Regions from separate parts of the Aliiglaciecola aliphaticivorans genome, predicted to be linked through region 2. Evidence: predicted binding sites of a transcription regulator. Region 2 holds the regulator's gene; each other region holds the start of a gene.
What was found. The regulator sigma-54, encoded in region 2, starts transcription at its own class of promoters, with help from an activator protein. The targets are predictions, from matches to a motif close to GTTGGCACGNNNNTNGNNT.

Region 1: the regulator sigma-54 is predicted to act here: its motif matches at 4,635-4,653, upstream of ACYVIL_RS09080 (BON domain-containing protein).
Region 3: the regulator sigma-54 is predicted to act here: its motif matches at 3,821-3,839, upstream of ACYVIL_RS21280 (PEP-CTERM sorting domain-containing protein).

What each region holds. Positions count from the first base shown of each region.
Region 1 is NZ_BAAGTF010000016.1:63,127-74,275, reverse strand. Features, by position in the region: gene ACYVIL_RS09095 (GAF domain-containing protein) at 1-917, shown strand, start outside; gene ACYVIL_RS09090 (hypothetical protein) at 931-2,331, opposite strand; gene ACYVIL_RS09085 (MATE family efflux transporter) at 2,652-3,986, shown strand; gene ACYVIL_RS09080 (BON domain-containing protein) at 4,039-4,599, opposite strand; gene ACYVIL_RS09075 (DUF2254 domain-containing protein) at 4,994-6,316, opposite strand; gene ACYVIL_RS09070 (hypothetical protein) at 6,401-6,574, opposite strand; gene ACYVIL_RS09065 (hypothetical protein) at 6,653-6,847, opposite strand; gene ACYVIL_RS09060 (DUF1328 domain-containing protein) at 6,908-7,084, opposite strand; gene hemB (porphobilinogen synthase) at 7,480-8,478, opposite strand; gene ACYVIL_RS09050 (sensor domain-containing diguanylate cyclase) at 8,510-10,408, opposite strand; gene ACYVIL_RS09045 (TatD family hydrolase) at 10,395-11,149, opposite strand, start outside.
Region 2 is NZ_BAAGTF010000017.1:30,789-41,937, reverse strand. Features, by position in the region: gene ACYVIL_RS09285 (calcium/sodium antiporter) at 461-1,417, shown strand; gene ACYVIL_RS09280 (KpsF/GutQ family sugar-phosphate isomerase) at 1,434-2,402, shown strand; gene kdsC (3-deoxy-manno-octulosonate-8-phosphatase KdsC) at 2,402-2,956, shown strand; gene lptC (LPS export ABC transporter periplasmic protein LptC) at 2,953-3,513, shown strand; gene lptA (lipopolysaccharide transport periplasmic protein LptA) at 3,485-4,072, shown strand; gene lptB (LPS export ABC transporter ATP-binding protein) at 4,072-4,797, shown strand; gene ACYVIL_RS09255 (RNA polymerase factor sigma-54) at 4,859-6,337, shown strand; gene hpf (ribosome hibernation promoting factor) at 6,366-6,653, shown strand; gene ptsN (PTS IIA-like nitrogen regulatory protein PtsN) at 6,672-7,118, shown strand; gene rapZ (RNase adapter RapZ) at 7,115-7,960, shown strand; gene ACYVIL_RS09235 (HPr family phosphocarrier protein) at 7,957-8,232, shown strand; gene mgtE (magnesium transporter) at 8,329-9,687, shown strand; gene ACYVIL_RS09225 (DMT family transporter) at 9,741-10,565, shown strand; gene arcB (aerobic respiration two-component sensor histidine kinase ArcB) at 10,609-11,149, opposite strand, start outside.
Region 3 is NZ_BAAGTF010000094.1:118,868-130,016, forward strand. Features, by position in the region: gene ACYVIL_RS21270 (TonB-dependent receptor) at 1-2,413, opposite strand, end outside; tRNA gene ACYVIL_RS21275 (tRNA-Pro) at 3,538-3,614, opposite strand; gene ACYVIL_RS21280 (PEP-CTERM sorting domain-containing protein) at 3,886-4,569, shown strand; gene ACYVIL_RS21285 (phytase) at 4,625-6,592, opposite strand; gene ACYVIL_RS21290 (metallophosphoesterase) at 6,595-7,563, opposite strand; gene ACYVIL_RS21295 (TonB-dependent receptor) at 7,694-10,384, opposite strand; gene ACYVIL_RS21300 (GGDEF domain-containing protein) at 10,719-11,149, shown strand, end outside.

The DNA.
Region 1 (11,149 bases), on a different contig from region 2:
CAATGTGTGGCATTTTATTAATCGATGAAAAAGGCAAAACGTTAATATTGGGAGCAGGGCCAAAGCTCCCCGCTTTTTATAATGACGGCATAGATGGTTCACCAATTGGCCTTGGAATGGGGCCTTGCAGTGAAGCGGCTTATACAGGTAAACGAGTGATGGTGTCTGATGTATCATCACAAGCCAATAAGTGGGCAAAATTGGCAATAAAAGCGGGGTTAGCCTCCTGCTGGTCCGAACCAATCATAGGTAATCAAGGAAATCTACTTGGTACTTTGTGCATATATTACCGCAAAGCTACCTCCCTAAAAAATTCAGACTTTAAGCTCATTGAACAATTTGTGAATCTTGCTCGTATCGCAATAGAGCGGCAAAAAACGGATCAAATCATATGGCAACAAGCCCACTATGACAGCTTAACGAATTTACCCAATCGTAATTTATTGCACGAACATTTAGCTTCGTCTATCGCCAATGCCAAACGGGATAACAAACAACTTGCTATCGCTATGTTAGATCTAGATAACTTTAAAAACGTAAACGATACCTTAGGTCATGAAGCCGGAGACACAGTACTGATTGAGTGTGCCAAACGTATAACAAGCTGTATTCGAAATAATGACATTGCCGCTCGCTTAGGTGGAGATGAATTTATTGTGGTGTTTATCGGCACTTCATTACCTAAAGATGTTGAACAGGTTGCTAAAAAACTATCAGAAACTCTAGCTCAACCATACCAGCTCAAAGGACAAGAAGTTTTTTGTACCGCCAGTATCGGAATTGCCTTGTTTCCTAAAGATGCACAGAGTGTTGACGCCCTTTTCAGAAATGCTGATCAAGCTATGTATACCGCTAAAACTCAAGGCCGCAATGCAATTCACTACTTCAATACAGACATGGAAGCAGTTAAAAACTGAGTTGGTACCAATCTTACCACTCCACCAGCCCTAAGCTTTCACGCAATTTTAAAATGTGATCTGGGGCGCCTTCTCGGTCGAAGTTGTCGTGCCAACGCCAGTAGTTAGTGTGGGTGAATAAACGGGGATATCTTTTAGGATACGCGGCTTCTACATCAATATCTAAAATCGGCGAGTCTGGTTGTTCTTCAGACACTAAGTCTTTTGAAATTTGCGGGTTAGCAAAAGCTCTACTCACAGGACCAGAAATTAAATCACCATAGAAAATATTAAAGGGTTTAGAGTAGATATTGGTCCATCTTACTAAACTAAAGACAGCGCCATGATGCAAAAATTTATTATCGGCTGTTTGATAATAATAGTGTTCGTTCTCTTTCACTGGAGGCGATGTTGGGTATTCTCGGTCTAACTTTCTATCCACGAAATCCATCTTATTCTCAAACAGTAGAAAATCTGCATAGGTCAAGGGACTGCCAATAGTGACCAAATCAGATACTAGCCACTGGGAGGTTTCGCCATTTTCACTGTGCGCTTCAGTGTCGAGTTTTAACTGCTTGAATAGTTGACGTTGTAGTTTACGGTATTCCTCCCCTCTAGGTAGATGGTCTATATCTTCCATCGCATGAATCAACTCTAATGCATCACCGGACAGTGGTAAGGATTCACCAGCAGCATTTTTGAATTTGTTCTTACGTGCCCAATATTGGGTTAAAACATCGTAAGCAATAATTGACCCTAAGCTATGACCAACCAGTACAATGCGATCGTACTTTCCAGTTTTAGCAATACTCTCCAGTAATTTAACGCCACCATCTCTAATCTCTTTCCTGACTTTAATATTCGATGGTGTAGCGGTAATGTATCTGGCTACATCACCTAAATAGCTGACGATTTTAGCCACGGCGATGCCCAAGATAAAGAGTAAAACGGGGCTAATATAGTTCTCGTAAATTTTATGCAGACTTGTCCCTCCTTGCTCAGCATCTGCAGGCTCGAAAAAATTGATGGTGATTAAAATGACACCTATGGTAATGATTAAGGCCCACAATAAATAGATCATTGGTTTCAATGCAGAAGGATAATCACTTGGTTTGCGACTTAATACGGAAAACACCCACCCGCGAAGATGTTCGAGTGTGGTTCCAACCGTATGATGGGCCCAGTAATATTCAAAAAAGTCCACTCGCGATGCAGTGCCTTTGTCGGGGTTATTTTTGATAGTCGCGTAATCAGTGGTCAGCCGGCGATGTTCGAACGAACCAGATACTTCACTGGGCTTATTCCAAAATCGAGTATTTTCTAAATTGGTATCTTTCACCCAAACTGACTTTACGAATTCTCTCACCGTTTCCATTGGCCGCTGTTCGCCAATACCATGCACTAACACTACCGCTTGTTTTTTTGTTGTCGACATCAAGATTCCCTCCCTTTTCTAACAACAGTATAAACTTTGAGCAATTTTTCGCTAACTAATATTTAAACTTTACACCAATTTCATTTTTCTAGGTGGCTACAGATACTGATGATAGTCAATAATCGAAGAAAATTGCTTTCAATTTAAGATTAAACAGGTAAATCAGTCATTCCCTTCCTTAGTTACATATTGCAAGCGCTGTGGGATAATACGACTTCGTGCACCCCTGAACCTCATCTAAAATAATTTGATTGATAGTGTACATACCCTTTACCTGTATCAACCTTAGGGATTTGACGCGTTTTGAAAAAGATAACCCATTGATAAACTCCAATTCTCATATTAAAAAAAATATGGCACTGGCGTGGCCACTGGCTTTTAATGCCTTGTTGGTCCAATCCATGCTGATGATCGATACTTTATTAGTTGCACCTTTAGGTGAACTGCCGGTCGCCGCAATGGGAATTGCAACGACTATTGTTGCCTTTGTGTTGGGAATTGAAATCGCCATAGGTAATGGTATTCAACTTCTTGTTGGTCGAGCATTTGGCTCTAAGAGCCAAGCCGAACTAGCTATTGCATATTGGTCAGGACTCATTATCAATCTATCCACCGCATTGGTTTTCATGCTGGTTCTTACTTTTTTTAGTTCACAATTAGTTGGGAGTATTACTGATAATCCCGAACTGGCCAAACTGACCGAATCCTATATTTCAATAACAAAATACATCGTTTTAATCACCGCCTATACACAAGTCTGTACCGCATTTTGTAATGGTATAGGCAATACCAAGGTTCCTCTTAAAGGGTTTTTGATCGAGTTACCTATCAACGCCCTTTTAAGTTACTTCCTAATAAATGGCGTCGCAAGTTATGGAGGAATGGGTCTAGAAGGGGCAGCCTGGGGGAGTTTAGTATCCGTATTTTTAAGAGCAGGATTTCTGTTTTTAGCGCTTAAATTCAATAATAAAGTGGATATTACCTATCCTGCGAATAGACCTTTGTTCAGCGAAATTCGCCCTCAATTTGCAGAGATATACCCAATTGCCGCAAACTTTTTTGTCCTTTTTATCGGCGCTACGGTTTATCAATTATTATTTGCTCAGTTGGATCTATTCGCATTTGTCGCCATTACCCTTATCTTTCCTTGGATACGCGCTGGCACACAGTTTCCAAACGCATGGGCGCAAGCATCCGCAATCAGTATCAGTCAGGCTTTAGGTCAAATAGGCAAACAAGAACTGAACGCTTTCATTTCTAGATGTATAAAAATAGGCATGGTCATTTCAATTTTTATCGCTTTGCTATTTTTAATCCTTAGTCAAAATATCCAATTTATTTATCCGGATATTGAAGTTGAAGTTCACCAGGCGCTCATAGTCATAGCGCCGTTATACGCCATTCTTCCAATTATCAGAGCTTATAATACTGTTAGCGGAAATATTCTTCGTGCCCTGGGAAATAGCAATCTTGTGCTTAAAATTCACTTTATCACTCAATGGGCGATTTCGTTGCCAATATGCGCCCTGTTGATTTTGTACTTTGAGGTTTCAATATTTTGGGCTTTTGCAATGATCCCGTTAGAGGAGCTCCTTAAAGTGATTCCGTTTCATCGTTACAAAGAGTTTTATGTAAAGCGCTTAATTGCTCCATAAAAAAAGCGCCAAAGGCGCTTTTTGATTATGAAATTATTAAGTTTCGCTGCTGTTATTTACCAATAGTAAGGTTTGAAACAACATTTTTTACATCATCAGTATTTTCCGCGATGGTAACCGCTAACTCACGCTCAGCATTTGAATCTAACTCTCCGGTGAGCGTCACGATACCGTCTTCAACTTCTACTTCGATATCAGTACCACTAACTTCTGACTCAAAGAGTAATCGCGTTTTGACGACTGACTCGACTTTAGAGTCTTTTAGTGTCTGCATGATTTGCGCAGTATCAGAGTCATCTGAGTTGTCATTATCTGTGATAACGGTTAGTTGATTATCGACGTCTTCTACGCCATCTAGGGATATCATCAACTCTTCTGCTAATGCTTTATCTACTTCGGTATCGACTTTGCCGGTTAAAACAATAACGCCATCATTTACGTCTGTATTAATATCGAAAGAATCTAGATTGCCATTAAACAATAAAGTGGTTTCAGCTTTACCATCAATCCATGCATCTTTTGCGTTATCTGACCAGTCGTTTTCTGCGTTAGCACTCATTGAAGCAGTTGATAAAGCAGCGGCTATAATTAGTGAACAAGTAGTACGTTTCATATCAGTCTCTCCTTTTTGTTTAGACACTTTTAACAATGCCAATTCAATGCCAACTCGTAACTCACTGTTTTTATTGTAATATATTATTAATAACCTACTATTCCCAACTAATCCTATGTAGATTCGAAATACTGAAATGTAATTTCTACAGCATGAAAAATAACAATAGTTAACCGTTATCAGTTGTTAAACCTGGTGGGTCCCCGGACAAAGTTAACTTTCAATGATAGTTAATAAGCTTATTGGCAAAGGAAATTGAGATGGTTGAAGTTGCAAGATTGGAGACTGAAATCAGGAGCTGATGACAGTCAATATACTGTTATGGATGCATATCGGGGTCAGCCAATCTGTCTAGTGACCGTTTATGACAGTCGAACTGCTAGCTATTCAAACGTCATGATTGAAAAGGTTTGGTTTTAAGCTGGTTTTTAACTTTAAGCGCGCTTTGAATGAAATCCTCAGTATCCTTATCAGTGTATTGAACATGTAGTTTTCCTTGTTCAATAGCCTGTAATTGACGGTGGATAACTAAGTAAATGTCCGATTTATCAGTTATCGAAGCAATCCGGAATAAACTTTCGAGTAGACGAATACTTACCGCCACAGAGCTAACAGAGTATTGTCGAATCTGATCAAACGCAGAATTCGCTAAGCCTTCAAAATCATAGGGATTGCGGGACAATCTTAAAATACCATGTTGATCATAATATTTTCCTGAATGTAAATCCTGCTGTGCGATGTTACAAAGCACCATACATAACTTATCTATGCAGGTAATCGCCGTATAAGGATCGTTAACCCCCGGAGACAAGGCACGCACAGCAATTTCTACCATTTGATGAATAGCGTATTCTGGATCTTGAATCGGTGTTCGATTGCTGCCGATAACACAACATTGATTAATTACCTTAGTTAGGGAGTCCTCAATGGGTTTTAAACTATTCAAAGTCGCCAGCTTTGCATCTTTATTTATTAGGTGTCCCGGACGCCAATGAAATTCAATAAAGAGATCATGTTCGCTGGCAATATCCAGTAATTTATCATTACTCAAAAGCTGCAAATAACCGCTTTGTTCAGCATAGATGGTTAAAGTATATGAAAAATTTCGCCTTGTTTCGGCACTCAAATTAGTGCTCAGTTCACCGCATAATAAGGGTTCGATGGCGTGGTTAATTTCGTCGCAGAGTTCTTTAATGACATTATCTGCTTGAATTGAACGTGAAACGTGGTGAATAAAATAGATAAGAACAATCACACTAAAAAGGGTAGCTAAAAGACACCAGATAATAGCTAAGCCCATTTTGATACCCTGATTGGAGTCCAGGCTCATGGAATAAATCAGTACTACACAGTAGGAAAATATTGATATAAAGGTGCCCAATACGACTTGAGTTCCTCTGTCATCCATAAAATTACGAATTAAACGGGGGCCGAATTGAGAGGAGGCTAACGTTAAGGTCACGATTGTGATGGAAAAAGCGATGCTAGTTACCGTGATCATTGAAGCGCCTATAGTATTAAGTAAAGAAAGTAGCGTGCTTTGTTCTGTTTCATATAAAAAAGGTAACCAATCGAGTTTTCCCCAAGCTTGAGCGTGATCAATCCAAACCATTAACCAAGCAGAAGAAATGGAGGTCACAACCATTAACAGTGGAACAAACCAGAAACTAGTCTTTATGGAGTCAAAAAGCTTATCTAGACTGGCTAGGTTGATCATTCACAGCTCCTTTAAAAGCCAATTCCACTGAATTGGTGAAGGTCAGCCTTTCCTTAAAACAGCAAGGAAGGCTTATAAGTCGATTTATTTTTTAGAATTTTTCTTGGCAAACAGTAGCATGCTAATGACTAGTATAATCATAAATAAGCCAAAAGAAGCTAAGAAGGTGTAAATCGGGCTGCCACCAGAAAGTCCTGTGGATGTTACAAAAAAGCCTACACTAATAACTAATGCGATAATAATTAATTTAATGTCCATAAATCACCTCATCTAAAAATTCAAAAGGGCTCTAAGAGCCCTTTCAGTTTGCTTGATAAGACGTTAATCTTTTAAAAATTAACAGTCTTTATCTTCGGCATTTGCGCCTTCTTTTACATCTTCACAAGCATCTTCAAGAGCATTACCTGCATCGGTAACCATTTCGTCAACACTTTCACCAGCCTCTTCTGCAGGTCCTTGCTCACAAGCTGCGATAGCAAATACTGAACCGGCAATGAATAGTGCTTTAAGAGTAAGTTTAAAATTTGTCATGTGTTTCTCCGTTTAATTAATGTTTTTATAAATTGATTTGAATGGTTTTAATAAAGGTCGCTAAACTTTCGGACCTTTACCGCGTAGTGCATTCGCGATAAGGGAAATCACAAGTAAAACTACGAATACAAAAAATATGATTTTAGCGATACCAGCTGCAGTTCCAGCAATTCCACCAAAACCAAATACAGCTGCGATAATTGCGATAACTAAAAATGTTAGTGCCCAGCTCAACATAATATTCTCCTTTTGTTTGTGTTCGATATTTGTAATGCGCTTTACATGCCAACTTAAAACCAAATTATAACCAATTGAATTTTAACAATAATATTTAGAATGGGAGCATTTAAACGAATTCCGGATAAGGTTTCATTTGCAAAAAGTACACTGGATCTAGAAACTTTTTCACATTTTCTGAGTGATTACTCTGGGTGGGAAAGGACTGAGCTGGTATTTCAGTAATAGGGATAGCTTATATTCGCTTAGGGCTGAAGCTTTTTTCACAACACCCTACACATTTAGCTCTTATTGAAGTTGAGCAAGCTATTTGAAATTAAAGGCTATTATTGACCAGGGTGGATTAGCACCACTAAGGAAAAGTGGTGCTGGTAGTAGAGTAGCTTAACGAATAGTTACCTTGCCAGTATCTGCGCAGCTTGCTTGGCAAAGTAGGTCAAAATACCATTGGCTCCGGCTCGTTTAAATGCCAGCAATGATTCCATAATCACGGCTTCTTCATTTAACCAACCGTTATCAAAGGCCGCTTTATGCATGGCGTATTCACCACTGACTTGATAGGCGAAAGTAGGTACCTGGAAGGTATCTTTACAGCGTCTAACGATATCTAGATAGGGCATGCCAGGCTTGACCATAACCATGTCAGCGCCCTCTTTTAGATCAAGTCCAATTTCGTGAAGAGCTTCATCGGAATTAGCCGGATCCATTTGGTAACTATGCTTATTTCCACCTTTGATATTGCCAGCAGAGCCGACAGCATCACGAAACGGACCATAGTAATTAGACGCATATTTTGCTGAATACGCCATAATACAGGTATTGATATAACCATGCTGTTCCAGTGCCTGGCGAATAATACCAATACGCCCATCCATCATATCCGAAGGAGCCACTATATCTGCACCGGCTTCAGCGTGGGATAAAGCTTGTTTGACTAGTACTTCACAAGTTTCATCATTTAACACATACCCAGACTCATCAAGTAAACCGTCTTGCCCGTGAGACGTAAAAGGATCAAGGGCCACATCAGTTAACACGGCAATATCTGGCGTATTCTGTTTCAGTGCTCTTACCGCTCGCTGTGCTAAACCTTGGGGGTTGAATGCTTCACTGGCACACTCTGTCTTAATATCAAGCGGCGTTACTGGGAAAATCGCTATGGCCGGAATACCGAGGTCGATTAGTTCTTTGGCTTCTTCCACCAGTAAATCTATTGATAAACGCTCAACACCAGGCATAGAAGGCACTGGGACACGTTGCTGTGTTCCATCGACAACAAACATAGGGTAGATGAGATCCTTCACGGATAAGGTATTTTCTGCCATCATCTCACGGGTAAAATCATGTCTGCGCATTCTTCTCATACGATTAGCAGGAAACTTTTGTTCGAACATAAAAACCTGTACCTCTTTAAATTTTAAACTCTTAAACAATATCGCGGGGATGTAAATGAATACTTCTGACCCTGTTTCGACCATCTCGTTTGGCTTGGTATAAGGCCTTGTCGGCACTTTCTAGCAGGCTTTTTTCATCATCTACCCCATTTACAATAGTAGAAGCAACACCTGCACTAATCGTCACTTTCAGTTGTAAATCATCCACCTCAGTGACCGTGTTCTCGATGGACTCTCTCAGCTTTTCCCCTAAGGCTTTAGCGCCATCAAAATCGGTATTGGGTAAAATAAGCGCGAATTCTTCACCACCGTACCGGCAAGCATCGTCAGTGGTACGTTTTAGATTTTGTTTTAGCACTTTGGCGACTTTTTTAATAACTTCATCACCAACAACGTGACCATAAGTATCATTAATATTCTTAAAATGATCGATGTCTAACATAATTAAGGATAAATCTGAGCGTTCACGTCGGCAACGTCGAGCTTCGGCTTGGAATTTTTTATCAAAATGTTGACGATTGCGAATTCCGGTGAGGCTATCTGTGCGTGTTTGCTGCTCTAATTCATTATTTGTTTCAGATAATTCTCGCAACGCTATTTCTAGCTCAAGCGTTCGTTCTTGAACACTGTATTCTAGACTCTCTTGTGCTTCTTCTTTTAACTTGAGCGCCTCTTCTTGGGCTTTTCTTGCCATCTGCTCTTCGAGTAAAGCAAGCTCTTGGTTTTGATATTGCTCGTCACGTTGATTGGTATATGAGATAACTAAGACGAACGCTAACATAAAGGTTTTAATCGCCGCGCCTAGCATAACAAAATATTGTGCTGGAATGTTGATATCGAGTAAATTCGCACTTTCTAATCCAGCTAAAAAACCAGCCACAATTAAAACCGACCACGCGAGCAAATATAAACGGGCGAGTTTAAGACCACGCAGCATCAATAATGACGACACAATAAAAACCAAAATGGATGACAGGCACAAGGCCACAAGAAAGTACATGATATAGTAGTAATAAGGAACAATCAGGCTGGCAAGCAACGAGAGAGTCAACCACCAAACGGCATATTTCAGTACTTTGTCTAGGTTTTGACTATGTTTGTACACATCCAGCAATTGTCGGGTACATACACACGCAAACAAAATGGTGAGGGTGGCAAAAATACCAACGCTGCGACCTTGTAGCCACACCCAATCAGGCCAAATGTATTTGAACCCTACGCCATGCATAGTGGCTAGGGTTAATGCAACAGAGATGACATACAAACTATAACTGAGAAAACTGCGATTTCTGGTGGAAACGTAGAAAAATAAATTGCTCAGGGCCATTGCCACCATAAAACCAAAAAACAATCCTAAAAGCAGGTTTTGCTCGGAGGAATAGATTAAATACTGTTTCTCCTCCCACACGCGCAAAGGCAGCTTTACTGTACCGGTAGTTTCAACTTTAACAATCACTGAAACTCTTTTCTGAGAGTCTGGAATGGGAAAGAGTAATTTTTCACTTTCTATCTGGCGAGATTTAAAGGGATAACTGTCCCCTTCGTGATACTCGGAAATTAATTTGCCATTACTGAAAAACCAAACATCCACTTTGTCGAGCATGACATAATTAACTTCTAATAAGGTAGGATGACTACTTAAATTATTTGGCAAGAAAAACTTAAACCAATAAGGTTTTTTGCTCATGCCATAGGCTAAAACCTCAGATGTTTCTTGGTTCCATTGGGCGTTCTGAAAATTTTGTAACTGCTTTATTGAAAGGGAGTTTGTGGTGTCTTCGAGGTAAAGAGTACCTCTGTTTATCTCTAATAAATAATCGCTGGCCGAGCCAAGCTTTGCAATCGCAAATATACTGATTAAGCCCAGTAGAATAACCAATCCAACATACCAAGTTTTGTGCATCCTCACTTGGTTCTTAATCGTTTTCAAAATTTGCGCCTATTGCAAATAAATCCATAGTATTTTGCCAACAGCTTTGCTGCAAGTCCTGAAGTTCCTGATTGCGTAAATTCGCAATAAATTCGGCAATATGCGGGATATTTGCCGGTTGATTATTACGTGATTTTGCTTTTAACGTTTTTGGAAATAAATAGGGTGAATCAGTTTCAAGTAACATTCTATCTGACGGTAACCTTAACACCGCTTCTCTTAACGATTCTCCGCGCTTGGGATCGCACACCCAACCTGTTATGCCAATATAAAACCCTAATTCTAAATAGGCTTCCATTTGTACAATGCTTCCCGTAAAACAATGCACCACGCCGCCAACTAATCTAGATGAATAGGCTTTTAACAAGCGATGTTGTTCAGTAAAAGCATCGCGTTCATGCAAATAGACTGGCAGTTGTAACTCACAAGCTAACTCTAGCTGCTGCTCAAAAATGCGTAATTGTGTTGCCGGGGGAGAGAAATTACGATTGAAATCCAATCCACATTCACCGATTGCAACAATCTTGTTGTTTGACGCCAATTGGCTTAACTGCTGTATATGGTCAGACGGAGCATCTTTTGCGTTGTGGGGGTGTATTCCCGCGGTGGAAAACAAAGTTTGCGGGAATTGTTGAGCGATGGAGTGAACCTCTATGCTTTGCTGAACATCTGTTCCAATTAAGATGATTCCCGTTACGTCTTTACTAACGGCGTGCTCAACAACGTCTGGCAATGACAAAC
Region 2 (11,149 bases):
CGAAACTCCGAATGGCCTGGATGAGTAGACAAGACAAACACCTAAAATGTTTCAACCGATGCGACGATTTGAGGCCATTTTAACGTTTTTCAAGGTGAATAAATAATTAATCAACCTAAAACCTCATATACTTTTTGTTATTGAATAGATAATAACAGTATAGATTAAGAAGGATGTTGACTAACTACTTCGATTTGTAACAAAGCGTAACACCAAGCAAATTGTAATCATGGTGCTGTATTATAATAGGTACGACATATTTAACCTTGATTTTACAAGATCGGCCTCAACATCTAGTGATATAAAGGTCTTGTTAATCTGGAAGAATACAAAGTAATGGCACGTTAAGATAAGCATAGTAGGTTATTATCTGGCGGCGTTAATTATTATTGTAAAGACATTAGGAATTACATATGTATTTTGCGATAATCATATCATTGTTTTTTAAAGAAATAGTCAAGTGATATTAGAATTCCTTATTTTTATAGCAGGTCTGGCAGCATTAAGTTGGAGCGCTGACAAATTTGTTTATGGTGCTTCAGCGCTCGCCACCAACATCGGTGTTTCCCCCATGATAATTGGACTAACAATTGTAGCAATGGGGTCTTCAGCACCGGAAATCGTTGTTTCCGCAACCGCATCTTTGAGTAACAACCCAGATACCGCAGTTGGAAATGCAATCGGTTCTAATATTACCAACATCGCCTTAGTATTAGGTATTACTGCCATTCTCAAACCTTTAATGGTATCCAGTAGCACCATTAGACGTGAACTTCCTGTTTTGCTCGCGGTTACCTTGCTGGCGGTATACTTTCTAGCAGATGGTCACTTGAGTGTTATTGAAGGTGTAATATTAATCGTTTTGTTCTTTTTAACCATAGGAGGCTTAACTTGGATTTCCTTAAGTGCTGAGAAAAACGATCCTCTACATACAGAAACCGCAGATGAAGTTCCCCGCGGAGTGCCCGCCTCAAAAGCCATATTCTGGGTAATTTTAGGCCTTATTTTCTTACCCTTGAGTGCGCATTTTATGGTTGACTCAGCAGTTCATATTGCACGATATATGGGGATGAGTGAACTGGTAATTGGATTAACAATCATAGCCCTAGGTACTAGCCTCCCAGAGCTAGCAGCTTGCATCGCCGGTGTGCTTAAAGGAGAAGACGATCTTGTGTTGGGCAACATTATTGGCTCAAATATTTTCAACATCTTAGCTGTGTTGGCGATGCCTGGACTTTTGGCACCGGGTATTATCGACGCAAATGTCGCTCAACGAGACATGTACGCTATGTTAATCGTGACCGTATTACTGATTATTTTTAGTTTTAATATACGCGGTAAAAGGCAAATCAACCGATGGGAAGGTATAGCCTTAGTTGGTTGTTATCTAGCTTATTGCGCCTTCTTGTTTTTTTAAATAAAGGGAACTGGTTGTGTCTTCAGATTATATTGCATCAGCACGTAAAGTTTTAGAAATCGAGTCTCAGGCTGTTTTGCAGTTACAACAATATATTGATGAAAGTTTTGCAAGAAGCTGCCAAATTATTCGAAAGTGCAAGGGAAAAGTAGTTGTCTCCGGCATGGGAAAATCAGGCCATATTGGCCATAAGATTGCGGCTACGTTGGCCAGTACTGGCACACCTGCGTTTTTTATGCATCCAGGAGAAGCTAATCATGGAGATTTAGGCATGATTAGTCCCCAAGATGTTTTGATAGCCATTTCTAATTCCGGTGAAACCGCAGAGTTACTCAATTTAATTCCCGTGGTCAAACGATTGGAAGTCCCTATTATTTCAATGACCAATAGTAAACAAAGTTCTTTAGGGAAACACTCAGACGAAGTTCTTTGTATTAAGGTTGAACAAGAAGCGTGCTCCTTGGGGTTAGCTCCCACCGCCAGTACTACCGCTACTTTAGCCATGGGAGATGCCTTAGCCGTGGCCCTGCTCAATGCCAGCGGTTTTACTTCTGCTGATTTCGCTTTATCTCACCCTGGCGGAAGTTTAGGTCGTAGATTGTTACTAACCATTGCAGATATCATGCATACTGGAGATGAGTTACCCTTAGTGGAGTTTAATCAAACGGTGCGTAATGCATTGTTCGAAATATCGAAAAAAGGCTTAGGAATGACTGGCATTACTGACAAAGAAGGTAAGTTAGTTGGAATTTTTACCGATGGCGATTTACGCCGAATTCTTGATGATAGGGTTGATATCCACGAAACCCTAGTTTCTGATGTTATGACAACAAATAGTAAAACAAGCCGACCGGAAATGTTAGCGGTTGAAGGGTTAAATTTAATGGAGAAATACAGTATCAATTCAATGTTTGCAGTAGATCGTGAAAATAAGCCTGTGGGTGCATTAAATATGCACATGTTGCTTAAAGCTGGAGTGGTATAGTGGCGATTATTGAAACGCTTTATGGGCCAGTTAATAACCATTTCATTAACAAGCTCAGCAAAGTAAAATTACTCGTATGTGACGTCGATGGCATATTCTCAGACGGCAGCATTTTTATGGGTAATAATGGTGAGGAATTGAAAGCATTTCATACTCTTGACGGTTATGGTGTGAAATCCATGTTAGAAATTGGCATTGATGTAGCTATCGTGACTGGTCGCCAATCTGCCATTGTTGAAAATAGAATGTCTGCACTGGGCGTGTCATTGATAATCCAAGGTGTCGAGGACAAAAAAAATGCGGTGCAAAAGCTTAAAAATGGGTTAAATTTAAAGAAAGAAAATATCGCTTCGATGGGAGATGATATGCCCGATGTCGGCATGTTTGAACAAAGTAATGTATCAATTAGTGTTCCAAATGGTCACCCCTACGTAAAATCAGTGGCTGAGTATGTCACGCAAACACAAGGTGGAGCGGGTGCAGTGAGAGAAATATGTGACCTTATTTTGTTCGCTAATAATAAATTAAATCGTATATACGGTAGTAGTGTATGAATCGAATCACCCTAAGCATTGGCATTTTGTTTGTGCTAATCTTAATGGTATATGTACCAGGGTGGATGGGTTCAGATACAGAACAAACTAACTCTAATAGCGAAGATTCTTGGCAGCCAAATTACCAAGCGAGGAATATGCGCAGTACTCTTTACAATGAAAATGGCGAAGTGAACCATGAAGTTTTCGCCCTTAAAATGGAACATTATCAAATTCTAGGTTTCACCTTATTCAGCCATCCTAAATACACCATCTATGTTTCTGATGAACAAAATCCTTGGCATGTAGAAGCAGATGAAGGCACACTTTATGAGGACAATCGCATTCAATTAGAAACTGACGTAGAAATTAGAAGCCTTGATGATTCTGGATTTGTGCAAACAATTAGAACACAATTTTTAGAAATTAATTTGGTAGACAAAACAATGATGTCAGATGAGCCAGTTGAGATAAACGGAAAAGATTTTGTTGTTAAAAGTAATGGCTTTGTTGCAAATTTAACTACGCAGGAATATGAACTTAAAAATCATGTGCAAACTCAATATGCGCCTCGTTAGCGCCTTAATAACCAGCTTACTGTTTAGCACTGCTATATTGGCAGGTGAAAACGACTTTAATTTACCGATTAAAGTTGACTCTAAGTCAAACTTTTTTGATGGTAAAACCAAAACCTCTATTTTTAGAAAAGACGTTAGGATTACCCAAGGCTCCCTTGAGATTCTGGCGGATGAAGTTGAAGTTATCGCTGGCTTAGGTGAAGGTAAAGAAATATTTATTGCTCGGGGGGAACCCGCAAAATACAGTCAAACACTAGATGATGGCAGTAAAATTAGTGCTGCTGCCAATGAAATAAAATACCAAGTGTCTAATCGAACATTAACCTTAGTTGGATCAGCTGAATTGAATCAGGATAGCAGCCTTGTTAAAGGTGAATCCATTCAATTCAATATGGAGTTAGAACAATTAATAGCTGAAAGTGACAGCAATGCAGAAGGTGGTGTTACGGCTATTTTTCAACCTGAAAGTATTCGTAAACGTCAGGACGAAAGTGCAAACGAAGAATCCAAAAATTCAGAACAGCAAGACATTAACAAGTTGCAGGATGAACAACCTTAATGGCAACATTAAAAGCAACCAATTTAGCTAAATCATATAAATCTCGACAGGTAGTTCGTGATGTTAGTTTGGAAGTGTCTACTGGACAAATTGTTGGTTTGTTGGGTCCTAATGGTGCAGGTAAAACAACCACGTTTTATATGATTGTTGGGCTAGTACCTTTAGACAAAGGCGATATTTTTATTGACCAAACAGCGTTGACATTGCAGCCCATGCACATTCGGGCTAGAAAAGGAATTGGGTATCTTCCCCAAGAATCATCTATATTTCGTAAACTGACCGTTTACCAAAATATTATGGCAATTTTGCAAACCCGAAAGGAATTGAGTTCTGACCAGCGCGAAGAGCAAGCTGATGCATTACTCGATGAGTTTAATATAAATCACATTCGCAATAGCCTTGGCATGAGTTTATCTGGGGGCGAACGTCGAAGAGTAGAAATAGCACGGGCGTTAGCTGCCGCACCAGAATTTATCCTATTGGATGAGCCTTTCGCTGGAGTAGACCCTATTTCGGTGAATGACATAAAAAAAATAATTCAACACTTGCGTGACAGAGGTATTGGAGTATTAATAACGGATCACAATGTACGTGAAACCCTAGACGTGTGTGAAAAAGCGTATATTGTGAGTCATGGTGAATTAATAGCTTCTGGTACTGCAGAAGAAGTTTTAAATAATCAACAAGTCAGAGATGTATACCTTGGCGAGCAATTCAAGCTATAGTACAGGTATGTTGTTTTTAACCAAAGCTTTGTGGCTAAACAAGTAAGAATAAAAAAACTAAATGAAACCCTCGTTACAATTAAAATTTAGTCAGCAACTAACAATGACGCCTCAATTGCAGCAGGCGATACGTCTATTGCAGTTGTCAACGCTGGATTTACAACAAGAAATACAGGAAGCGTTAGAATCCAACCCCCTTTTGGAAGTAGAGGATGGTTCTGATGTCCCCACTGGGGATTCCGCTCTAGCAGATAGTAATGATAAATTCACTGAAGAAACCGTTTCCGCAAGTTCAGATTCCATTGACACTAACGAAGCGTTAGAAAAAGCGGATATACCAGACGAATTACCCATAGATAGTACCTGGGATGAATATATCAGTGCATCTTCAGCACCCGCATCTATTAGTGGTGGTAGCGGCGGGGATGATGATCAAGTTTTCCAAGGCGAAACCAGTGAAAACATACAAGATCATTTGTTATGGCAGATGCGGCTGACCCCTTTTTCAGAAGTTGATAACGCCATCGCCATTGCAATCATCGACTCAATCGATGAATCTGGATATCTCACCATTAGCACTGAAGATGTGCTTGCAAGTCTCGACCACGAAGATGTAGAGCTAGATGAAGTTGAATGTGTTTTAAAACGCATTCAAATGTTCGATCCTATTGGTTCCGGTTCAAGAACTCCCCAAGAGTGTCTAATGGTGCAAATGAATCAATTTGCGCCTGATACGCCATGGTTGAATGAAGCTAAATTATTGATCAGTGAATATGCAGACCTGTTGGGTAGCAAAGACTACCGAACACTAATGCGTAAAACGCGCTTAAAAGAAGATGAATTACGTGAGGCCATGCGCTTATTGCAAACCTTGAACCCTCGCCCAGGCAGCGCGTTAATAATTAGTGATTCAGAGTACGTCATTCCTGATGTTTCTGTAATGAAGAAAAATGGACGTTGGCAAGTAGAGTTAAATCCCGATAGCTTGCCTAAACTGAATGTGAATCAGCAGTATGCAGCTATGAGCCGCAACGCTAAAAACACCAGTGACAGCCAGTTTATTCGTTCACATATGCAAGAAGCCAAATGGTTTATCAAAAGCCTTGAAAGTAGAAATGATACGCTACTAAAAGTAGCCAACTGTATTGTTCAACAGCAAGTCGGATTTTTCGAGCATGGACCGGAAATGATGAAACCAATGGTGTTAAATGATGTCGCAGAAATGGTGGATATGCATGAATCAACCATTTCCCGTGTTACTACACAAAAATATATGCATACACCAAGAGGGATATACGAGCTGAAGTACTTCTTCTCCAGCCATGTGGCAACAGATTCTGGCGGAGAGTGTTCTTCCACGGCGATTCGCGCGCTCATTAAAAAACTTATTGCTGCCGAGCTTCCAACGAAGCCGCTTAGTGATAGTAAGATTGCTGATCTACTGGCCGACCAAGGCATAAAGGTTGCCCGTAGAACCATAGCAAAATACCGGGAGTCTTTATCGATCCCACCGTCTAACCAACGCAAGAGCCTGCTGTAGGCTCGACAACAGAAGGAATACGCTAATTATGCAAATTAACCTTACTGGCCATCATGTAGAAATTACAGATTCATTGCGAGATTACGTAGACAACAAATTTACAAAGTTAGAAAGGCATTTTGATCACATCAACAATGTCCATGTCATTCTCAATGTCGAAAAGCTTAATCAAAAGGCTGAAGCGACAGTTCATCTTAGCGGAGGGGAAGTGTTTGCAACCTCAGAACATAACGATATGTACGCAGCCATTGACGGATTAATCGATAAGCTTGATCGACAGGTGATCAAGCACAAGGAAAAAATCAAACGTCATTAACCTATATTAGATTATTTAATGGAAATTAAAGACATCCTTTCCTCTGACTGCACAAGTTGTGCAGTTCAGGGGACAAGTAAAAAACGAATTCTTGAAACTATCAGCCTGATAGCGGCAGAAAAGATTGACGGTATTGATCAGACTACCATTTTAAATAGTTTGGTAAATCGCGAAAAAATGGGTAGTACAGGAATCGGTAATGGTATTGCCTTACCCCATGGCAGATTAGCCGGCTTAAAAGACGTCGTTGCCATATTAATCACCAGTGATCCTTCCATCAACTTTGACGCCATAGATAACTGCCCTGTCGATATATTTTTTGCTATTTTAGTACCTGAAGATAAAGCTGCAGGCCATCTGCAAACCTTAGCAACCATAGCAACAAAGTTAAGTGACAAAGAGATTCTTAAACGTATCCGCAGCGCACAAGACAATAGCCAGTTATATGAGGCAATCGTTGCATGAAGCTGATTATTATTAGTGGTCGTTCTGGCTCAGGAAAGTCTATTGCACTGCGCTCTTTAGAAGATTTAGGTTATTATTGTGTTGATAATATTCCAGTTAATCTTCTGCCCACCCTGACCCATACGGTGATGGATGAGTATGATCAAGTAGCCGTCAGTATCGATGTGAGAAACCTTCCTAAGGTATCTGGTGAACTAGTCGAAATTCTTGATTATTTGCCAGCAAACTGGGATATGACCATCGTTTATTTAGATGCCAGTGATGACATGCTAATTAAACGTTTCAGCGAAACCCGCAGACTGCACCCGCTGTCACGTCAAAACAAATCCCTTTCAGATGCGATTCAAGCGGAAGGTCAATTATTAGCTCCTATCGCAGAACGTGCTGACTTATATTTAGATACTGACAAGCTTTCAGTTCACCAATTAGCGGAGTTAGTGCGAGAACGAATATTAGGCAAAAAGAGTTCTAGGCTGGTTTTAGTATTTGAGTCTTTTGGATTCAAATATGGCATACCCAAAGATGCAGACTACGTATTTGATGCACGTTTTTTGCCTAACCCCCATTGGGAACCCGATTTGAAACATTTGACGGGTTTAGATTCACCAGTAGAGATATTTTTAGGTTCCCAGCCAATAGTAACGAAATTTATTTGGCAAATTCAAAACCTCATATCGACCTGGCTTCCTCATTTAGAAAGAAATAATCGTAGTTACGTAACAGTCGCAATAGGCTGCACCGGTGGACAACATCGCTCAGTTTATGTTGCCGAGTCATTAGCAAAAACATTTTCAGCTTCTCACCCTGATGTGCAAATTAGACACCGAGAGTTAAACCGATGAACCGCTTCGAAAAACAAATCGTTATCGTCAATAAGCTAGGTTTACATGCACGAGCAGCCACCGAATTAGTCAAAGTAGCCAACCAATTTGACGCTGTAGTAACACTAGTTCAAGGTGAAAAATCAGCATCGGCAAATAGTGTGTTGGGTTTGATGATGTTGGAAAGCTCTCAAGGCAAAAAAGTCCAAGTTATCAGTGAAGGTGTAGACGCGGAACCGGCTCTGGCGGCGATTGAAAAGCTCATTGTAGAAAAATTTCACGAAAACGAATAACACGTCAGTTTTCAAGTTATGCAAATAATTGCTGACCTGTCGCCCGTAACCCTCTAAACTATTCATAATAGTAGTTTTTTCATCGAGCTGTACTCCATGGCTGAAGCATTAGAGGTTAAACACGCACAACGTCAATTGAAGGCTATCAATAAAGCCTTGGCCAGTGGCCGGTTTATGCATGTCCGCAAAACCATTCACGATTTGCCCGCTTGTGATATCGCTCTACTCCTTGAATCATCCCCAAGCAAGTCTAGAACCGAACTATGGGAAATGTTAGACGCCGATTTTTATGGTGATGTTTTAGAGGAGCTATCCGAAGATGTGCGCAACGGTATTATCGGACAAATGCTTCCCGATAAAGTGGTTGATGCCCTTGAAGATATGGAGATTGATAACTTAGCGGAAACCTTAAGCAGTTTGCCGCAATCCGTATCCAAAGACGTTCTCAAGTCCATGGATGAACAAGACCGTCAGCGAGCGGAAAAGGCCCTGTCATATGGCGAGGACACAGCCGGGTTCATCATGAATACCGATACCATTACCCTGCGCTCTGATGTGAATATTGACGTGATTTTGCGGTATTTACGACTCAAAGGCGAAATTCCCGAAAGCACTGACACTTTTTATGTGGTAAGCAGAAATGACACCCTCATTGGAACTGTACCTGTAACAGCGCTTCTCACCGCATTACCTGACTCCAGTATTGAAGATATTATGGATGAGGAAGCTGAGGCCATTCCAGTTGATATGGCTGAAACAGACGTAGCCAAATTATTTGAACGCTATAACTGGTTGTCCGCCCCAGTAGTCGATTCAAATCGACAATTACTAGGGCGAATTACTATTGACGATGTAGTGGATATTATTCGTGAAGACGCTGAACATTCCATGATGAGTATGGCCGGTTTAGATGACGAAGAAGATACTTTTGCACCCGTACTGCAAAGTACTCAGCGCCGCTCTGTGTGGCTTGCGGTTAATTTAGTCACGGCCCTGCTCGCCGCAGCGGTAAGCGACTTGTTTGAAGCGACCTTAAGTCAGATGGCGGTATTAGCCATCTTAAACACCATTGTACCGAGTATGGGGGGAGTTGCCGGTAATCAAACTTTAACACTGGTTATTCGCGGCATGGCTCTAGGTCATGTGAGCACCGATAACTCAAGGTGGCTAATAAGTAAAGAATTGGCCATTGGCTTTCTAAATGGAGCAGTTTGGGCAATATTAATCGCTTCCGTCATCGCCATTTGGAAACAAGATTGGATGTTAGGTGGCGTGATTGCATTCGCAATGATGATAAATATGGTTGCTGCCGGACTAGCTGGGGCTACGCTCCCCCTAGTGATGAAAAAATTAAAAATTGATCCAGCCCTTGCTGGAAGCGTCATTTTAACCACGATCACTGATGTGGTCGGTATTTTTGCATTTTTAGGCACTGCCACCTTGCTGCTTGTCTAGTCACTGGAGATAAAATTATTAAATCTACACCACAATTAGTCGGATTTATTATTGTGGCATTATTGGCTTTTGCTGGTAACTCTATTTTGTGTAGACTCGCCTTAGCAGAATCAAGCATAGACGCAACGTCTTTCACATTAATTCGCTTAATATCGGGCGCGGCAATGTTAATGCTAATCTTGGTTGTGAAAGGTAATTCCAAGCAAGTCAAAAAGAGTGGCACCTGGCCTGCTAGCTTGGCACTTTTCATTTATGCTGCTGGGCTTTCCTATGCTTATATTGAATTGGATACTGGCGTAGGTGCGCTAATTTTATTTGCTTGCGTACAAATTACCATGCTTATCATCAGTTGGTATTACGGAGCTCGCTTAACCTTAGTCGAGTCTTTGGGTGTCTTGGTTGCATTCGCCGGTTTCATCTACCTTGTATCGCCTGGTGTCGATTCGCCTTCGATAATGGGTGTAATGTTAATGGCCGGGGCTGGTATTGCTTGGGGATACTATTCTATCATCGGGAGTCGTTCATCAACCCCTTTGACTGATACAACGTCTAACTTCATTCGAGCTTCACTCATTTGTTTAATATTGGTCCCATTGTTGTTGATTGAAGCAAGTCAATTTGAAACCATGGGAGTTGTTTATGCACTAGCTTCTGGAATGATCACTTCTGGGGTTGGCTACGCCATTTGGTATAAAGTACTTCCTCACATTCGTTCTAGCGTGGCTGCAGTTTTACAACTAAGTGTGCCGGCAATAGCTGCAGTAGGGGGTTTATTGCTGTTGGATGAGCTACTCACAGCAAAAATGTTAATTGCCAGTGGCGCAATCCTTGGCGGTATCGGATTAGTAATCTACGGTAAACAACAGCAAACAAACTAATCCGGTTCTCGAAGAAAGAAGAAAAGATGATTAATCAGTTAGATTAATCATCTATATTTTTTGAGTTTAGCCAATCATTTAACTTCCCTGTATCCTGCTTTTCAGCCATCTCAAGTTCTTCTACCCAGTCATGGACGTTTTCCCACCATGTTGGGTGATCCCCTTGTTGGATTCGATTCGCAATTTTTTGTACTCTGGCTAAACCAACCGAACCTGCCGCCCCTTTAATTTTGTGAGCTTGAGAACAGACCTCTTCTTTATCATTTGCACTTAAGTTGATATTTAATATTTCCATATAATCAGGCATGTTTTCCTGGAAAACACCAACACTGGTGCGCACCATTTCATGGCCAATGGTATCCACTAACATTTCTAATAAATCCAAGTCCAAAATAGATTCTAGTTCGCTAGGTTTAGCTTCCTCTACCGAAAATTGTGGTATATCTTTTTGATCAACAAATAGGTTATTAAAGACTTCGATTACGCGACTCTTTTTAATTGGTTTAGCGATAACGTCATCCATGCCATTATTAAGATATTCTTGTCGCGTTTTGATTACGTTTGCGGTTAACGCCACTATCGGT
Region 3 (11,149 bases), on a different contig from region 2:
ATTCAGTTATTACGAATTGATCCGTCGCGTTATTAATGTTTAATGACACTGAAAAAGCGTCAGAAATATAATAAGTAGCGAACAGATTAACGATGGTATAAGCATTCTGTTTTAACTCATTTGAATCTTGTACAAAATAGTCAGTTGAACCTTGAAAAGTAGCGCCAACAGAGAAATATTCCGAATCGTATTGCGGTGTTAATGTATAGATGAAGTCGGCTTGACGGCGAGGCGTTTTGCCTACTAAAGCTTGATTGAACTGATCTTTACTAATTTCTGCGTCTGTCCAAGTACCATTACCCGAAACCGTAAAACCATTGCCAAAATTATAGCGTCCTTCAAGCTCAATACCGGTAGCTTCATATTCACGAATAAACGTTAAACCACTGGTTACTTCTGCTTGGGTATCTTGGGTGACAGTACTAAAGAAAGTACCATTTAGCATGAAATCGCGAGTCCCGTACTTAATACCAAACTCAAGTTGTTCAGTTTCATCAAAGCCCGATGTAGTGCTTGTTAAACTACCATCGCTATTTAAGGTTCCTGCAATTTGCAATAACCGGTCAGCAAGCGCTCTGCCGCCTTCACTGTAACGTGCAAACATTGTCATGTTGTCGCTATAAAGGTATGAACCCCCAACTGAAAACGAGGTATTATTAGCATCATAATTGACCATTTGACTGGCAGCTCCAGCACGGTTCAGGTTAATTACCCCCCCACCAAAGCCAAAACCATTCGACGCAGACGCATCTTCGCTATTTCCTGCAATCACCCCGTCGCCATTAATATCATAATCAGAGTTCCCACCACAGCATGAGTTAATTAACTCACCATTTGCTCGAACTGAATCACGACGCGCACTGACATCGAACAACCAATCATCGCCAAGCTCAAAACCAATGTTGATATAAGGCGCAGTTGTGGTGTAATTAAGATCCCATTCCCAGGATAAAAAGCTCGGTGCCCAAAGACCATTATTGACTAGCGGCTGTCCATCGGCATCTTCAATATGTAAGTATTGAGAATTGCTACCATCCACCGTTTGGATGAAGGTGTTCCAACTATTCCAGCTTGCTGCAATGTCTTGTTTTGAGTAGTAATAACCCGCTGTTACCGACACTCCATTATCAAATTGCTTAGTCAGATTTAAATCATTTATGACGTTCCCCAAATCGTTCAATGAGGTATCGAACAACAGGTTTAGAAAAGCCAATCCATTGTATTCGTTTCCGGCACCAGGACCATTAGCCAGCGTTACTGAGGTGGAGGCACAATTAAATGAATTACCATCGCCATCTAAAGCCGAATCACAAATAGCAGAGGCCATATCATTGGCCGATTGCGGTCCATATGCACCGAAAGTGTCGGTAAATGGAGAAATAAAGCTACCAGAAACATCTGACATTCTGAATCGGTTGATTAAAAACAATTCAGGCGCAACTTCTAAATCAACTTCAAATCCGTAGGAAGTTACCTGAGACTCTATACCATCGGTAAGATCACGGTTTACTGGATTTCCAAACGAATCAAATGTAGATACATTCGTTGTATAAGCAGAGTGCAAAGTTTGACTACTTGCATCAAAATTCTCAACCGGCCCATAATCGCCATTAGCGTTAACTTTTACCGGTGCAGGCAAGTAGGTCGTTACTCTGTCATCTAAGTTTTTGAAGTAAAAACGGATATGACCGTTATCCAATACTTTGGTAATATTAAACTTAACTTGACCGCCCTGATCACCATTGTAACCAGTTTCACGGGTGCCCTCACCACCACGAGCAAAGCCACCAACATGGAAATACAGATCATCGCTAATTTCGCCACCGTAGGAGAAGTCTAAACGAAACTCTTCATAATCCACGCCAAAAGACGCGCCAATAGCACCGCCACCAGACTCACCTGTTTTGCTGATCATATTGATTACGCCACCCGGTGAGTTACTTGCAAATGTTGAAGCTGAGCCACCGCGTACCGACTGTATTGAACCAACTGACCAATCATAACGCAGGAAATTATCGGCATTACCAAAGTTGATATCACCATACTCAAGAACGGGTAATCCATCTTCCTGTAATTGCATGAATTTCGAGCCCCCTGTGGCCAGAGGAATACCGCGGATAGTAATGTTTGCATTACCGCCACCTCCTGAGGATTCGGCGCGGATACCTGGCAGCCCTCGAAATACTTCAGCTGTCGAGCGCGGTGCCAACTTAACAATGTCGTCTGGGATCAGAGTACTTACTGATACTGAAGCCTCCTGAGCCTCGACGCCAGTAGGCACTGCCGTCACAACGATAGTTTCAAATTCTTGCTTTACTTCGGTGTCTTCAGAGTTTTGTTGTGCTACTGCGGTATTATTTATCGCAAAGAGCACTGCTAGGGACAGTGTTGATCTTTTGTAGTTAAAGCTCATGTTGAGTGCCTCATGTTAAGTTTATTATTGTATATATATTGGTAGATCTGTTAATTCTAGTTTTTAAGAAACGATTTACTTAATCGATTAAGTAAATGTTAGTTAAATGGACGCAGATTGTAAACAAAAATTTAACATGACGATGAGGAATAATTTTATCTGATTGTTATTATTAGAAATTTAGTTAAAAACAAATTCGTTCAAACAGCCATTTATGGCGAATTTATTGTTAGCAGCTTGTTGATTCCAGATATTCTTGGTGCAAGAGTCACAACGCGTATTTTGCGATTAGTTTGGTCTTTAGGCTGAGGGCTGACAGCACCTTCTCGGGGCTAAAGCTCCCGACTACAGGATATAAAATCGATAGCATGGTCTTTAGGCCATAAATGATAAGGACACATGTAGGGGATAAATCCCCCACCTACAACACCGAGGGAAGAATACAGCCCCCTGTAGCATGATCTTTAGGCCATGGATGATAAGGACACACACCTAGGGGATAAATCCCCCACCTACAGGATATAAAACCGGTAGCATGGTCTTTAGGCCATGAAACATGAGAACAAAAACGCAAGGGATAAATCCCCCACCTACAGGATATAAAATCGGTAGCATGGTCTTTAGGTCATGGATGATAAGGACACACACCTAGGGGATAAATCCCCTACCTACAGGATATAAAATCGGTAGCATGGTCTTTAGACCATAAATGATAAGGACACACACCTAGGGGATAAATCCCCCACCTACAACATATAAAATCGGTAGCATGGTCTTTAGGCCATGGATGATAAGGACATACGTAGGGGATAAATCCCCCGACTACAGGATATAAAATCGGTAGCATGGTCTTTAGGTCATGGAGGATAAGGACACATGTAGGGGATAAATCCCCCACCTACAAGATATAAAATCGGTAGCATGGTCTTTAGGCCATGGATGATAAGGACACATGTAGGGGATAAATCCCCCACCTACAAGATATAAAATCGGTAGCATGGTCTTTAGGCCATGGGGTAGTGACCCAAAAGGTGACCCAATGGCTTTCTTGTGTTCAATAAATTAGGGATATTCTGATATGGAAAACGCTTGAGAGTCAAGCTAGATAAGGGGAGCAGATTAATTGGTCGGTGTGAGAGGATTTGAACCTCCGACCCCTGACACCCCATGACAGTGCGCTACCAAGCTGCGCTACACACCGACCGAGCTGCGCAGTTTACTTATTTTTCGACACTTTGCAACGACAAATATCGATTGAATTGTTAACTGTTGATAGATTGACCAGTTTTTCCTTTCATTTAGCTTGTGTTCATGTCTTTTCAAAGAATTATGTCAATTTTTTTAACACAAATTACAACTACTACCACGAAACAATTTACAAGTAATTTAAGAACAAGCAGTTAGCACTTTGGCAGTATTTTTGCTTATTTTTTGCACAAAGACGTAATATTGTTATGTTAGAGGACAAATCAATGAAATTATTTCCCAAGATTTTGAGTATAGCTTTGTTTTTCAGCCTATTTAGTTTACAAGCCCACAGTTTCCCTGTGTATTGGACTGACTGGATGAGTGAGGATAGTGCTTCTTCTGCAACTGGGCAATTAGACATTGGCGGTAGTATAATTGATGTCACGTATACGAACAGCAGCAGTCACTATTTTGTACAAACCGGCACAGCTACTAACTACTGGACAGGCAATGCTTATACCAACGGTAGCATTGATAATGCACCATTGCCTAGTGAACAAGTAGCATTAGGCGCGGCAGGTGAAGTCACTATATCCTTTAGTTCAGCCATTGAAAATGTCTATATCGCGCTCAATAGTTGGAATGGCCAAAATGTGTTATTCGATACAGAAATTGAATTTGAAAGTATAGGCACCGGCTACTGGGGTAGTGGCACAGCAACCGTGAACGGTGACAATACCGGTTTCACCGCTAGTGGCGAATTGCATGGTGTGGTGCTTGCAGCAGGGAGTCACACCTCAATTAGTTTTACTCATTTAACTGAGTATTGGCATGGTTTCACCATTGGTGTTGCTGGTGAAGCCGAGGTTGTTGAACCAGATCCAAACGATATTCCAGAGCCCTCATTAATTGCAATTTTAAGCTTGGGCTTATTAATGTTAGGTAGACGCCAATTTAAAAAACACTAATCTAAATTCGTTTACTAATATCCAAACAGCCCCGATTTAACGGGGCTTTTTCGTATTACTTATTTAACCATTGTTGTATCAGCTGCTTAATTAACTTTCCATCCACCAGCTTAAAGTTTTGCGGGGCATTGGGTAGCCGATTTCGGCCATCTTGCACCACCAATAAGCCGTCTGGGAGCTGTGAACCTAACGGTTGGGAAGTTAACTCTAAACCATCGGTTTCAGAAACACCGTCGATACCCGCCGCTAAATCCATGTCGATGCGAAAACTACCTAAATAGCGCGTGTTCTCATCTAAGTCAAACACGCCAAAGCTGTTATTACCTTGGCTGGATGCCACCAAATAACGTTTGTCATCGAGATTATAAATGCCCATGCCTTCAACATCGGCCACGAAAGTGTCTGAGGTGGTTGCGATCAGTCTAGCAGCAGCTTTGGTAGGACGAGCATTCACTTGCCAAACACCGGTAGATTCTTCACCATAGTACAGCTGATGATGCTTATCATCAGCCACACAACCTTCAGGCTGGCTGGGCACCCGAAACTCCCGAATTAATTTAGCGTTGATCTTGTCGTTTTCCGGTATTAATAAATACTGTTGAAAACGCCCGTCGGTATCATTTACAAAAACATGAAATTGGTCATCTTGTTGATACATACAAAGGCCATAGAGATCCCGTAAATCTGTTTGAATATCTGACAAATACGCTAAGTCACCACTATCTGGCTGCAATGAGAACAAGCTAATGCTATTGGTGGAACGGTTACTGGCCGCGGCTAAATCGAAAGTACGCTCCCCTAAGGTAAAACCATAACGAATATCCACATTGTTTACGCGCCCTACATTAAGCTGTTGCAATAACTTACCTTGCAAGTCGTACAGCATCATGCCTTGTTTTTTATTGGTGCCAAGCACTCTACTTTGTGCAGGTTCAGAGGTATTTACCCAAATAGCAGGGTCATCGGCTGCATCACCAAACACTTCCATGGGCTGTGTTTGAGCATATGCCTTAACAGTGGCAAAACTAGGTTGAGAAGCCGTTTGCTTTGAACTTGGAAAGTTGAGTTCAAGTTGGGAATATGCCGTGTGTTCATCATCAAAGATCCCCAACAACAGTTTTGAAGAGTGGAGCACTCCATTCGTCGTTTCTGGTTTTTGTATCCCGGGTAAAGGTATAAAACGAGTATTTTCTCGGTTCTGTCCATGTATAAGCCACACACCTTGTTGATCTGGGGTGCTGAGTAACACATCACCGTTTTCTAGCACGTCAACATGGGTTATTTCCCCTTGTAACTGGCCAAAAGGTTTAACTGCAGCCACTAAGTCTCTAACAAGTTCCGCCTCTGGATCAGCGGGATACTGCCACAAACCAATATTCTCTTCGACTAAATACAAAATGCCTGCTTGGTCATCTACCCCACAGCTTTTAGTTTGAAGGGTACCGATAAATTCATGGACAGGCATGTCGACTAAGGTTTCAGAAGTACCATCAACCACAATACGTTGCTCCACCGTGCCTTGGGCGTCGGCGATAAATACTGACAAGTGTCCTTGGGGCATTTGATACCAACAAAGTGCCTCCACCTGCCCTTCAGGGTGTGCAAGGGTCGTCAGCAACGATAACTGTTTGCTTTGCCAGTCCAGACCGAGCACCAGTATTTCTTGATTGTTATTGTCGTTGGTTGTTATTAAGCCAAAGGTGTCATTGCCTATTTGGATATTATCCCGCCAATCGAGCATTTCCATGTTACCGGCAAAGGTACTGAGGATCTGTCCATGTTCATCAACTAATGAAATGCCATTAACTTCGCTAGTTAACAGCCAATATTGCTGTTTATTGTGCAAAATAGGTAACGCGGACTTACCCGCCACCACTTGCTTTTCGTCGGCCAATAGTGGACGCGTTTGCTTAATTTCGGTTGGATGATGGGAGTCGGCGGCTTGCCTGGAGGTGACCGCAGTTTCGGTTTGACAGGCACACAGAACAACTGAGGCCGCAATCCATAAATAAAGTGATTTCATATTTATTCCTTGCCAATACTATAGTGATACAGGCGCTCGCCTGCGGCGCTAACAAATTGTACTAGCATAGTGTCATCTCCCACGGAGACAGTTAAAAACCCGGCTTGGCTAATAGCATATTGCGTAAATTCTCGCTGCTGCACCGGACGTAGTTCCGATCCTGCACCAGACACAAAGTGCTCTACCTGTTTACCCTCAGGGCGATTATGTTGTAAGTCATGTTCATGGCCAGCGAAGTAGGCATCCACCTGGAACTGTTCAAAAATCGGTTCCAATACCTGCTGAATTCCTGCGGTTTTACCATAACGTTTACCGCTGGAATACAAAGGATGGTGTCCAATCACAATATTCCATTTAGCGGTAGAATTAGCTAATTTCTGTTTAATCCAGTGTAACTGCTTTTCACCATCTTGCTTTTGGGTTTCGGCATATTTAGCACGAGTTTTGTACTCGGGATTAAGCGGATTAGTATCAATAAACAAAACTAACATATGGCTGTTATCACCCACCGCAAAGGTTTTAGCATAGTAAGGCGCGGGAAATTCCCAACGACGACTGCGTTTAGAATAATCTATTTGCGCCTGCCAATTACCACGGTAATCGTGATTCCCCAATGTGGGGTACCAATCTTCAAATAAATTCGGGCCATTATATATTTGTTCAAAGGAGGTTTGCCAATACGGGTCGTCTACTGAGGCTATACCGTTTGAGTAAAAGTTGTCACCGGTTGTCGCAATAAACTCACCATCAAGGCGCTGCATGGCAATGTCCATCATTCTAGCCACAGGCTTTTGCTGATAATGACCATTGCGGCCCCAATCCCCCAAAATCAAAAAGCTAAGACTATTTTCAGGAACCTCAAGGGCTTGCACACTATGGGTATTATAAAAGTTCTGATCATAAACCTGCTTGGCAAAAGCATCGATGGAACTTAAACATAACCCCAGCAGTAATAAATATCTAATTAACATTGTTATTCCAGATTACGAAATAAGACAAACGAGATTTTCAATACATCATCTCGTACATTGAGAACTGTGAAACGACAGCTCAATACCTTAATTGCGAACACCCCATTAAAGGATGTTCGCTTTATGCAAGTTACAACATCCAACTAAATCCAAGTTCAAACGTCCGACCGTATTCTTCATACTGCGCATTGATGCTGCGCTGGTCGAAATAGTTGTAGAAGCCTTCATCGGTGATATTAATCGCATTGAAGTACAGGTACATGTTCTGTTGAATAAAGTACTTACTGGTAAAGTCGAGTTGCTGGTGATCATCTTCCATACGGATTAAATCGCCATCTATTTCTTCTAAGTTTTCGCTTTTGTAGGTCATGGTTAAACGTAAGCTCATTAGGTTACTTTCATATCCAACAGTGAAGTTACCTATTTTGTCCGATTGATTTGGCAAAGATGTTTCAAAACGCTCACCGTCTAATAAAGTGGTGGCGTCCGAGCTTGAGAAGGTACCATTTGCAGATAACAACAAACCGTTATCGAAGGCTTTTACCCAAGATAATTCAAGTCCGCTGACCTTAGCTGATTCGCCATTAATAGGTTGCATCACTTCATCAAAACCGTCCCATTCTGGTGAATCAGCGACGTCAGCAATGATCACAAAATTGTCTATATTTTTGTAAAAGTACCCTGCCGAAAGCACGCCAATATCACCCGGATAATATTCTAAGGTTAAATCAAAGTTATCAGACTCAAATGGGTTCAACTCAGGGTTACCCACTTCTGCTTCGCGCTCGGTAATAAATTCTCCTTCGTCCTCTTCGGTTTTAGATTCAATAATTTGAAATGCCGCCGCGTCTTCGAATTTAGGACGCGAAAGGGTTTGGGTAAACGCTGCTCGGGCAATGAGTTTATCGGTGAACTCGTAACGCAAATTCAAACTGGGTAATAAGTGATCGTAACTTCTATCGCTTTCCCACGGCGTATTAACAACCTCTTCTACGTCAGTTTGTTCATTTTCGATGAGCTCTACACGCATACCCGAGGTATTGAAATCCGTATCTTCGTAGCGAACACCTGCTACCACAGTTAGTTTTTCCCACTCGTAGCGTCCCATAATGTAAGCGGCAAATATATCTTCGTTACTCACATAGGACGCGCCATTAGATTCAACTTCGGAATCCAGTTCGGCCAATTCGAAGCTAGTGTTGTTTTGGTTAAAGTAGTTACGTAAACCTGAACGATTTAAACCGGGTCCAAAATCGCCTAATCCCCAATCTGGCTGATCAACTGAAAACATTGTGGGGTCGATGTCATCAAAATCACCATCGTAAATGAAGATGTCTGCCGTAGTCGTTTTTTCTCGCCCACGGTATTTGGCCCCAAATTTCAGCTCAAACGAGCCATCTTGTAAATCAAACAAACGGGTAAAATCCGCTTTGAGCATAGTTTCAGTATCTTCGGCAAGACTCTTTTCTAAACTCACTTCATCCAATTCATAATTCGCTAAATCCATCGCGGCGGCATCTTGGGTGATTTGCGGGATCTGCCCCTGCATATCAGAATCGATGGCCATTTCCTCACCCACGAAGGTGTAATACAAGGCTTGAGGATCATCCTCATCGGCTTTTGAATAGCCCACTTGGTATTCAACTAACCAATCATCTAAGTGATGCTCACCACCAGCAGATATAGATAAGATGGTTTGTGTCTCTTCACGATCTTTACTGCCGCGTTCAATTTCTGAATCTTCGCCATCGAATGTAAAGGTATTGGCCATACGATATTCATCATCGGCAAAGCTGCTGTAAAGGGTGCGTAAATAATAACGGTTGTTAAAATCAGGACGAAAGTCTAAATTCACCGCAGCACCGATGCGCTCCCTTGAAATACTGTAATAGCGTTGCTCTATTTCATCATCACCGTTGGATTCAATATTGTCTGAACCAAAGTCACGTTTTGCATATGATAATGCAGCAGCCACCCCAAACACATCATCGAAGACATTGGTGACACTGCCAGATATTTTTGGACTCATTTCATCCCGCAGCTGATTTTGACTCCCCTGCACATTAACGCTGGCGCTGGTACCCTGGCGGTCAAATGCACTTAAACTTTTCACTTCAATGGAGCCACCGATGGCGTCGGCATCCATATCAGAGGTAACTGATTTAGATACCTCCAACCCTTGGATCAACTCCGAAGGGATGACATCTAACGCCACAGAGCGCACACCGCCTTCAGGGGACGGCACATTGACGCCATTGATGGTGACATTATTCAGGTTTGGATCGATACCGCGAATACCAACAAAGCGTCCTTCGCCTTGGTCTCGCTCAATGGATAAACCCGGTAAACGCTGCAATGCTTCTGCTGCGTTCTGATCTGGAAATTGACCAATAGCATCTGCCGATACAATGGATTTGATACTGTCTGCAACGCGTTGCAGGTTAATCGCACTCGCCTGCCCTGCTCGCTGACCGTATACAATGACATTTTCTAACTCTTTAGCCGGCGCTCCTACGCTAATGTCTTGTTGCAGAATTTTTCCACCGCGAATAGTCACAGGCACTTCGATAGTGGGTGTACCCAAATATTTCACTTCTAGGGTGTAGTTACCCTCAGGCAAATTAACAAAACGAAAGCTTCCGTCTCGTCTAGAAACGGTGCTTTGTCCGAGTTCCTTGATATTAACTTCAGCCCCTTGAATGTAGCTAGTTTGACTTTTATCAGTAAGTAAACCTTGAATACCGCCGTCTTCAGCTAAAACAGTTTGACAGGAAAGTGCGGCGAAGCACGCCATGGCTAAAGTGGATTTAATCATTTTCATTATAACGTCTCTGGTTGCGTTCTAAGGATGGTGTTTGATGGCGAGACAACCTAAGTAGCAGCAATGACATTTTTATGACAGGCAATCAAATACTTGCCGCAATCACCTGCAATAATCCCCTGTTTAGCAAGCATTATTAACCTTAGTGAGCTTATTTGACCTCCCTGCTATCCCTTATGAGTCAAAGGATTGTCGTAAATCCCTTACGCAAAAAAGCAATGACATTCATTATATTGTCATCTTAGTGAGCCAATATGACCCCTGCGCTGAAATAAAACTGTGTCAGCATTGTCCTTGCACAGCATCAATCGCATAGCATTAAATGAGTATTAACATGAACCTTTCACTTCTAGCACGCCATCAACGACTCTTTTCATTAGCGTGTGCATCAGTCACTTTATCTATTACCTTGAGCATCGGTATTGGACAGCTTAAACCCTTAGCCGACATATCTTGGCTCGATATTTTAGGGGAAGGTAGCGTGTCCCTCTTGTCCTTACTGTGGATATTTTTCATATTGGTCAGTCGCCCTCCAGGCAGGGTCACCACAGCGCTAGTGGTCGGCTTAAGCTGCTTTCTATTTTCCGCTAATTTGGATCTAGTTGATGAATTCATGTTTTATGAAAATAGCGCTGAAGGGTTAAGCATGGTTGAGTCAATCCCTGCGGGGGTTGGCATGATTATCATGAGTTATGCCCTGTATCAATGGCACCTAGAGCAATTGATATTGAACAAACAATTACACAAGCGGGAATCGTCTTTACG